One region of the Polaromonas sp. P1_E11 genome, then DNA from elsewhere that is predicted to be linked to it. Evidence: riboswitches for the same ligand, from Rfam matches in the RefSeq annotation. Region 1 holds a riboswitch; the other holds the start of a gene.
What was found. A riboswitch is a leader RNA that binds a small molecule or an ion and turns the genes downstream of it on or off. The one in region 1 is predicted to bind glycine.
Positions count from the first base shown of each region.

Region 2: linked by a shared signal. The riboswitch ahead of AC1D11_RS16960 (D-amino acid dehydrogenase) and the one ahead of gcvT (glycine cleavage system aminomethyltransferase GcvT) in region 1 are both predicted to bind glycine.

Region 1 covers NZ_JBFUBA010000002.1:437,103-441,510, reverse strand. The annotation lists gene gcvP (aminomethyl-transferring glycine dehydrogenase) at 1-878, opposite strand, end outside; gene gcvH (glycine cleavage system protein GcvH) at 934-1,299, opposite strand; gene gcvT (glycine cleavage system aminomethyltransferase GcvT) at 1,357-2,517, opposite strand; glycine riboswitch at 2,573-2,676, opposite strand; glycine riboswitch at 2,698-2,811, opposite strand; gene AC1D11_RS09525 (hypothetical protein) at 2,838-3,407, opposite strand; gene AC1D11_RS09520 (TRAP transporter large permease) at 3,480-4,408, opposite strand, start outside.
Region 2 covers NZ_JBFUBA010000004.1:292,501-296,908, reverse strand. The annotation lists gene phnD (phosphate/phosphite/phosphonate ABC transporter substrate-binding protein) at 1-119, opposite strand, end outside; gene AC1D11_RS16970 (DinB family protein) at 333-866, opposite strand; gene AC1D11_RS16965 (DUF1737 domain-containing protein) at 866-1,072, opposite strand; gene AC1D11_RS16960 (D-amino acid dehydrogenase) at 1,166-2,479, opposite strand; glycine riboswitch at 2,602-2,723, opposite strand; gene AC1D11_RS16955 (GrpB family protein) at 2,915-3,457, opposite strand; gene AC1D11_RS16950 (thioredoxin domain-containing protein) at 3,655-4,137, opposite strand; gene AC1D11_RS16945 (alpha/beta fold hydrolase) at 4,134-4,408, opposite strand, start outside.

The DNA of each region.
Region 1 (4,408 bases):
TAAGCGGCGTGGGGGCCGCCGTTGCCCATGGGCATGCCGAAACGCTGCGTGTTGCCGAGCACGATGTCGGCGTCCCATTCGCCGGGTGGTGTGAGCAGGGTCAGTGCCAGCAGGTCGGCCGCGACGCAAAGTGCCGCGCCGTCGACGTGGGCCTGGCCGGCCAGTGGGCGCAGGTCATGGATGCTGCCGGTGGTGGCGGGGTATTGCGCCAGCACGCCGAAGTAGTTGCCTTCGGCCATCAACTGCGGCACCGTGACGGCCGCCGTGCTGACCTTCACCTCGATGCCCAACGGCTTGGCGCGGGTGTGTATGACTTCAATCGTTTGTGGATGGCAGTCACCCGCGACGATGAAGACATTACTCTTGCTTTTCACGCTGCGCTTCGCCAGGGTCATGGCTTCGGCGGCGGCGGTGGCTTCGTCGAGCATGGAGGCGTTGGCGATCGGCATGCCGGTCAGGTCGCAAACCATGGTCTGGAAGTTGATCAGCGCTTCCATGCGGCCTTGAGAAATCTCGGCCTGGTAGGGCGTGTAGGCTGTGTACCAGGCGGGGTTCTCCAGGATATTGCGCAGGATCACGCCGGGCGTGCAGGTGCCGTAGTAACCCTGGCCGATGAAATTCTTGAACACCTGGTTCTTGGCCGCGATGGCCTTGAGCTGCTTGAGTGCTGCTGCCTCCGTTACAGGAGCCGGGATGGCCATGGCCGTGCTGCGTGCAATCGAGCGCGGAACGATGCCTTCCACCAACGCGCGCCGCGAAGCCGAGCCCACGATGCTGAGCATGTGGACTTCGTCGGCGTCGTCAATGCCGATATGGCGGGCAATGAACTCGGAAGGATTTTCAAGATCGCCCAAGGGCTTGGCGGATTGCATCAACATGTCGGGTCCCGTGTCAGGCTTGGCAGCCAGGAATCAAAAAAAGTCGGTCAGGAAATCAGGCGGCGAAGGCTGTGTAACGGGTCTCGTCCATCAGCGCGTCAAGCTGTGAAGGGTCAGATAACTTGACCTTGAAGAACCAGCCGGCGCCCATCGGGTCGCTGTTGGCAAGCGATGGGTCGTTTTTCAGGGCTTCGTTGATTTCGGTCACTTCGCCGCTCAAGGGCATATACACGTCGGCCGCGGCCTTGACGGATTCGACAACACCGGCGGTTTCTTTCTGGGCGAAAGTGGTGCCGACAGCCGGCAGGTCCACAAACACCACGTCGCCCAACGCGTCCTGCGCATGCACGGTGATGCCAACGGTGGCAACGTTGCCTTCAATCTTGACCCATTCGTGGTCTTCGGTGTATTTGACGGTCATGAGGTTCTCCGGGGTTGAGTGGCGGGGTGAAAAAAAATGAAGTGACAGCTTCAGGGTCTAGCCGCGGTAATAGCGGGCGGGAACAAAAGGCATGGCGGCGACTTCCATGGGTACGGCCTTGCCGCGCACCATCGCGTTCACGCGCGTGCCCAGCGCGGCGAATTCAGGTTTGACATAGCCCATGGCGACCGGCTGGTTGATCGTGGGCCCCAACAGGCCGCTGGTGACCTCGCCGATGACTGTGCCATCGGTGCTTTGCAACTCGGTATGGTCACGCACCGGCACGCGCTCCAGCGCCACCAGGCCGACGCGCTTGCGGGTGAGCAGGGCGGGGTCAGCCAGTTGCGCCAGGATTTTGTCCGCGCCCGGGAAACCGCCGGCACGCGCGCCGCCGGTACGGCGAATCTTTTGCATGGCCCAGTTGAGGTTGGCTTCCACCGGCGTGGTGGTGATGTCGATGTCGTTGCCGTAGAGGCACAGGCCGGCCTCCAGCCGCAGCGAATTGCGCGCGCCCAGGCCGATGGGCTTGACTTCGGGCTGCGCGAGCAGTGCGCGTGCGAGTGTGTCGGCTTGCGAAGCCGGCACCGAGATTTCAAAGCCGTCTTCGCCGGTGTAGCCGCTGCGGGTGATGAAGCAGTCGCAATTTGCCACGGTGAAGCGCCCACCGGTCATAAACACCAGCTTTTCGACGCCTGGGGCCAGCCGCTGCAAGGCCGTGACGGCCTGCGGGCCCTGCAGCGCCATGAGCGCCATTTCGGGCATGGGGATGACTTCGCAGCGCGAACCGATTTTGGCCTGGATGTGCGCGATGTCGCCCGCCTTGCACGCACCGTTGACGATGACAAAGAGGTCGCCGCCGTTCGCGTAGTCGCGGTTGAAGAACATCAGGTCGTCGATGATGCCGCCGTCGTCGTTGAGCAACAGGCCGTAGCGCTGCTTGCCGGCAGGCAGGTCAATCACATCGACAGGGATTAGGGATTCAAGCGCCGCCGCTGCATCCGCGCCCACCAGGCGCAACTGGCCCATGTGGGACACATCGAAAAGGCCGGCAGCCTGGCGCGTATGGTGGTGTTCCGCCATAAGCCCCGCTGGGTATTGCACCGGCATGGAATAGCCGGCAAAAGGTACCATGCGCGCGCCTAGCTCCACGTGCAGGTCGTGCAGCGGCGTTTTCAGCAGGGCTTCGGGGGCAGCGGAAGAAGTGGACGAATCGGACAAGGCATTCTCCGGGGGGCAAACACGGTCATGGCAAGAACTTGTTCTCAATCCATGGGCTGCCCCTGCTGTCCACTTTACCTGAGAGATTCACCCGGCGATGCGGGCTTGCTCCTTCGGTGGGCTGCCCGTGAAGGGCGGCCTCTCTCCAGTAGGGAACGCCTCGCCGCGTGGTGCGCCGCAGGGCGGTTGCCAGTCCTTTTGCCTGAGCGTTCAGTGCTACTTGGGGGTACCCCCAGGGTGCTCGTGCGCCTTCGGCGGTTTTCGCTAAGGAAAACTCTCTCCTGACCAGCCAAGTGTAACGGAAGCTGCTCCGAGCCTGATCAGGCAGCCAGATGCTGGGGCAGCAGCATGGCGATCCGCTCGCTGATGGAGTCGGCACGCTCATGGCCCGCGATTTTCTCGATTTCTTCCAGCATTTGGCGCGAGGCGGCGAGCATGGTCTCGCGGTCCTTGGCATTGCGCAGCGCTTCGCGAAAGCGCTCGGCCATCACCGGGTCGCGCCGGGCAAACATGCGCTCGCAAATATCGAACAGGAACATCCGGGTTGTGGCAAGCGAGCGCTTGCCTTCAAACTGGTCGGCGGAGACCTGAATGGCTTGCGTGGTCTCGGGGCTGGGGAAATTCTGCAACTGCGCCGGCGTGAGTGTGTGGGCGGGTGCAGGCGAGGGATTTTTTGCCGGTGCGGACGCCCTGCCAGGATGGGCTTCCAGAAAGCCGTCACGCAAAAGGCGCAGGGCAATGGCTTCGCCGTCGCCCTCAAACAGCGGGCGGAAGTCCTGGGCAGACTTGCTGCCGTCGGCCATCAGCAGCAGGGTGCGCTCGCGCTGGCCTAGCGTTCTCACGCCGGGCTTGAGCTCGGCGCGGGCACGGTCGGTTTTATGGAGCTGCATGGATTTCATCCTCAAATGAAACCCCGAGCATGGCTGCTGAAAATGACAGCCTCGTGAATCCCGTCCGAAAAGCTATTTGGCGTAGACCAGATCCCGCAAAGCCAGCGACAGCTGCGGGACGTAAGTGACCACCATCAGGCAAGCCAGGATAACGAGCACAAAGGGGATCAGGTGGGTCACGATGCGGTCCAGCGATATCCTGGCGACGGTGCAGGCTGCAAACAGGTTCACGCCGAATGGCGGCGTGATCATCCCCAGCGCGAGGTTGACCACCATCACCAGCCCGAAGTGCACCGGGTCAATGCCGAAATGCACCGCCACCGGCGCCAGGATGGGCGCCAGCACGATGATGGCTGCGCTGGTTTCAATGAACATGCCGATGATGAACAGCGCCGCGTTAACGCCGAGCAGGAAGAGTGCGGGCGATTGCAGCACGGCTTCCAGCCAATGGCCTATGGCGTCCGGCACGCCAGCCCGGGTGATCAGGAAGGCGAACAACCCGGCATTGGCGATGATGAACATGATCACGGCACTGGAGAGCACCGATTTGCGCAGGATGACGTACAGGTCGGCCGGCTTGATTTCGCGGTAGATCACGATGCCCACGACCAGCGCATAAAACACCGCCACGGCAGAGGCTTCGGTCGGCGTGAAAATCCCGCCGTAAATCCCGCCCAGAATAATCACCGGCATCAACAATGCCCAGCCCGCCTGCCAGGTCGCCTTGCCAAAGCCTAGGCGGCCGTCACCGTCCTGCTTTCCCCAACCCTTCCAGCGGCAATACAGGTGCACGAACAGCATCAGTGCGCAGCCGATCAGCAGCCCCGGGCCGAAGCCGGCAATGAAGAGTTCGCCGATCGACACTTCGGCGCTCACGCCATAAAGAATCATGGGAATGGAAGGTGGAATGATCACGCCCAACTCGGCGCTGGTGGCCTGCAGGGCTGCGGCGTAGGCGGTGGGGTAACCGTGCTTGATGAGCGCCGGGATCAGGATGGCGC
Region 2 (4,408 bases), on a different contig from region 1:
GTAGCAGCCGCTGCTTTCGCCTTGCGTGCAGGCTTCGCCTCGTCGGTCTGGGCTGTTGCCGAACCCAGGGCGCAAGCGGCGCTGGCCAATATTGCTGCGTGGCGCAGATAAAACTTCATGTTGATCATCCCGGTAGTTGTGGATAGAACCGCATTTGCGGTCGCGCGGCAGAGACGCCGGTTAACCCCAGTGTGCTTCCAAACTAACGTTTACTTACAGGTAGACCGACTCTAAAGGGTCATAAAGTGGGATTGCGTCAGAAAGTTTGTGGTTTTTTCGTTGAACGGAGGGCGCTGAGGTAGCGCGCAAAATGCCTTTCCTGATATGCGGCGTTACAAATCGCCCCCGGCATCCGCCATGCGAGCAGCATCCACCTTCCCGAGCAGCCATTGCAGACCGGCCAGGTGTTGCTGGTCATGGCTGCACAGGTAATGCACCAGGCTGCGCAAGGTGAGCGCGCCGTAACCTTCGAATTCCGCCGTGCGGCCCAGTTGTTCGGGCGTGATGCCCGACAGCATGGCCATCGTCCGGGTGCGCGCTGCGCGAAACGCCGCGATGGCCTCTTGCGCATCAGCGGCCGCATAGTTGCGTTCCTTTTCCACCACATAGCCGTCCAGTGACTCCAGCACCGGATTGGTTTCCGACAAGGTGCGCTGAAACCGCACGTGATAGCCGTCGGTCTCGATGTCCCTGATGTGGCAGACCTGCGCAATGGCCGTGAAGTGTTCGCTCGGAATGCCTTCCCACGACGGCGGCGTCCAGGCCTTGTGGCTTTCAGGAATTGCGTCGTAGAACTGCTCCAGCTGGCGCGGAAAATCCGCCATGGCTTGAAGCGTTGCGGGGTTCAGGGGCAGGGCAGGGCTCATCAGCCGGCCTTGCGCAGCGAAGGCCACAGCACCGCCTGCGCCACGATCACGTTCTCGCCATTGAAGGTCGCCGCCGGCGAGCCGTAAAGCTCGTAACCCCGCGCCAGCGCCTCGCTCACGCGGCGGCAAAAGCTCGCGTCATCCGGGCCGGTAAGGAGCCTGTAGGTGGGGAGACCGTCGGGGGGCGTGGTGGCGGGTGATGTCATGGCGGCAAGCGGCTGATGAACGGAGGGCGATATTACCGTTTCCGCCCACCTGCTGCAGGACGCTGTGCTCCAGACCCCCTTTTCAGGCCTTGCTCAGGCCTTCGCCATCCCCGGCAATGCCATCACACGCTCCGGCGCCGGCATCCCGGTAAACGCAAAGTCGACCTCCGGCACGCGCCCGCTCACGATGTCGGCAATCGCCGCGCCTGAGCCGCAGGCATGCGTCCAGCCCAGCGTGCCGTGGCCCGTGTTGAGGAAAACATTGGAGGCCTTGCTTTTGCCGATGTAAGGCACATTGCTCGGCGTGGCCGGCCGCAGGCCCGTCCAGAACTGCGCGCCTTCGCCGTCCGTCATGTCGGGAAAGAGTTGTTTTACACGGCGCACGATGGCGTTGCAGCGCACCAGGTTCAGCTCGGTGTTGTAGCCGTTGAGCTCGGCCGTGCCGGCAATGCGCAAGCGGTTGCCAAAACGCGAGAACACCAGCTTGTACTCGTCGTCGGTCAGGCTGACCTGATAGGAAGCGGCTTCGTTGATCACGGGCAGCGTGACCGAGTAACCCTTGGCAGGGTAGATGCGCAGGCTTTGCCCCAGCACCTTGGCCCACTGCGCGCTGAAGGCGCCCAGGCACATCACATACGCATCGGCTTTCAACATCGCGACTTTGCCGCCGGCCTCGCCGCTGCCCATCGCCACCTGCACGCCGTTCAGTTGCCCCTCTGCGGCATCCAGGCCCAGCACCGTGGTGTTGTACAAAAATTTCACACCGGCCTGTTCGCAGCGCGCGGCCAGCGCGGCGGTAAACGCGCGGGCGTCACCCGATTCATCGCTGGGCGTCATGCTGCCGCCCACGATGCTGCCGCGGCATTGCGCCAGCGCGGGCTCAATCGCCACACATTCGTCGGCCGTCTTCATGTCGAGTTCGCAGCCGTGTTCGCGCATGATGCGTGCGGGCTCCTGCGCCGCGTCGTACTCGGCCTGGCTGGTATAGAAGTGCAGGATGCCTTTGGTCTGCGCGTTGTACAGCAGGCCCAGCTCGGCGCGCAGCTTTTGCAGCGCGCCGCGGCTGTACATGCCCAGGTTCACGATCTGCTGGATGTTCTGTGCCGTGCGCGCCGGCGTGCAGTTGCGCAAAAACTCCAGCCCCCACAGCCACTGGTTCACATCGGCGCGCAGCCTGAAGAGCAGCGGCGCGTCTTCACGCGCCAGCCATTGCAACACCTTGAGCGGTGCACCCGGGTTGGCCCAGGGTTCCGCATGGCTCACGGATATTTGCCCGCCGTTGGCAAAACTGGTTTCCATCGCGGCTGCGTTGCGGCGTTCCACCACTGTCACCTCATGGCCGCGCTGCGCCAAATACCAGGCCGTGGTGATACCCGTGACACCAGCCCCCAAAACCATGACTTTCATGGCGATTCCTTTTCATTCAAGCAGAACATTGCAGTTGCGCAAGTGCTGCGGTACCTTGGGGGTGCTTGAATCAAAAAAGAAACGTGGCAACCGCCAAGCATCGCCTGTCAGCATGCTTGCGGCCGCTTCCACTGTCCTTGTTACCTGAGAGATTCAGCCGCAGCTTCCATGTCGATGAAAGGTCTCGGCTTTGCTCCTTCGGTGCGCTGCACCTTGCGTGCGGCGTCTCTCCAGACGGCTGTGTGTTCCGGGCAGTACGGGACCTGAGCGATTATGGAAGTTTGCGCCTTCGGTGGCTGCCTTGTGGGGGCAGCGCTCTCCTGCTTGAACGGGTTTGAATTTACCACCGAAGCCTGTTTTGCCAAGCGTGAATGCGGCGTTCAGTACAGGTCTAGCGGGTTGATTCAGCGGCTTAATAGTAGGAAGCAGGGAGGTTTAGCCTTCGCTCGCTGCGTTCACAAACGCGGCTTTGGCATCGGTGTAGGCCTCCCGGTCACCCGGGTGCCTGGCTGCCAGTTCCGCCTTGAGCGCGGCATAGCGCGCCGCCAGTGCCGGGTCCGAACGCAGGGCGTCGCGAAAATGCAGGCGCTGCGCCCACACCTCGCCGCCGTGCACCACGACGTGCAGGTGGTGGGTGCGCCGTCCGTTCGCCCAGCGCATGAACCACTTGCGGTCGGTCAGTGCCGCGTTGAATTTAGCGGAGGTCGTGTAACCGTTGGCGCACAGTGGCGCTGCAAGAGCTTCGGCCGCCACCATTGATTCGACGCCGGCCAGCATATCAATCACCGGCTTGGCCGCCAGGCCGGGCACGGCCGTGCTGCCGATGTGCTGGATGTCGATCAGGCGGGCCGGCAGCTGGGGGGAGAGTGCAAGCAGGCGGTCCCGCTCAGCCACAAACTGCAGGGGCCAGGCCGGGTTGTAGGCCTGCAGGGCCACCTCCTCGTGGATAGCGGCAAGCAGCGATTCCTGGTCAGTCATGCGCGTGACGGCGGGCAGGTTGTTGTACAGGGGCGAAACACGCTGCGCAGCACGCCAAAATCCTTTGCGGGGCCATTTTTAGGGCATTTTTGAGCATGAAAAAGGCCTTCAGCCCAATAAGAACGGGCGCGAGTAGCTACCAAAACAATAGCAACCAGAAATCCCCACGCCTGCGAATTTGGCGGCCCGCATTTCATTTACCTGAGAGCCAGCACAGCTTTGCGCGCCTGTGCCAGCCGCTCTTCCAGGTAGGCGCCATAAAAGTCGGTAGACGCCAGGCCAACCAGCCGTTCCGCCAGGTCTTGCCCGGCCGGGCTCAGAAACAGCACCGTGGGGGTGAAGCCGGCCTTCCATGCGGCCACTTGCGCCGCAGCCGTCGTCACCTGGCCGTCAAAGCCGGTCAGCGGCGTCGTGCGGTCGCTGATGTTGAGCTGCCAGGCGTGCAGGCTGCCATCGCGTTGCCCCGGCAACAGGTAGTTGCGCCGCACCAGTTCGCAAAAAGGGCAACCGGGCAGACTGACCAACAGCACGAGTGGTTCATTTTTGGCGAAGGCGATTCCCGCCGCAGCCCGCAAAGAGGCCGGCACAGGCAAGGCCGTGTCTTTGGCCAGCGCAAGCTGGGGCACGGCCAGCCCGGCTGCCAGCGCGGCAGTGAACTGGCGGCGGCCCACCTGGCTCATTCAGCGCTTTCCAGCAAAATCTTCGTCAGCGCAGCCGGTTCGCTGATCATGGGGTCATGGCCGGTCTTGATCTCCACCACGCGCGAATTCGGCAGCCATGCACCGTCCCAGAACTTTGCGTCCTTCACGCGCAGCCGGCTGGGTTCGATGGTGGCCAATGCGGGCTCGGTGCAATTCACAAAAGTGCGCGGCACGGCGGCTACGCGCTGCATATCAAAGTGCAGCGGTGCCTGGTAGGTGTTGCCGGGGTGCGGCGTCTGCCGGCGCTTTA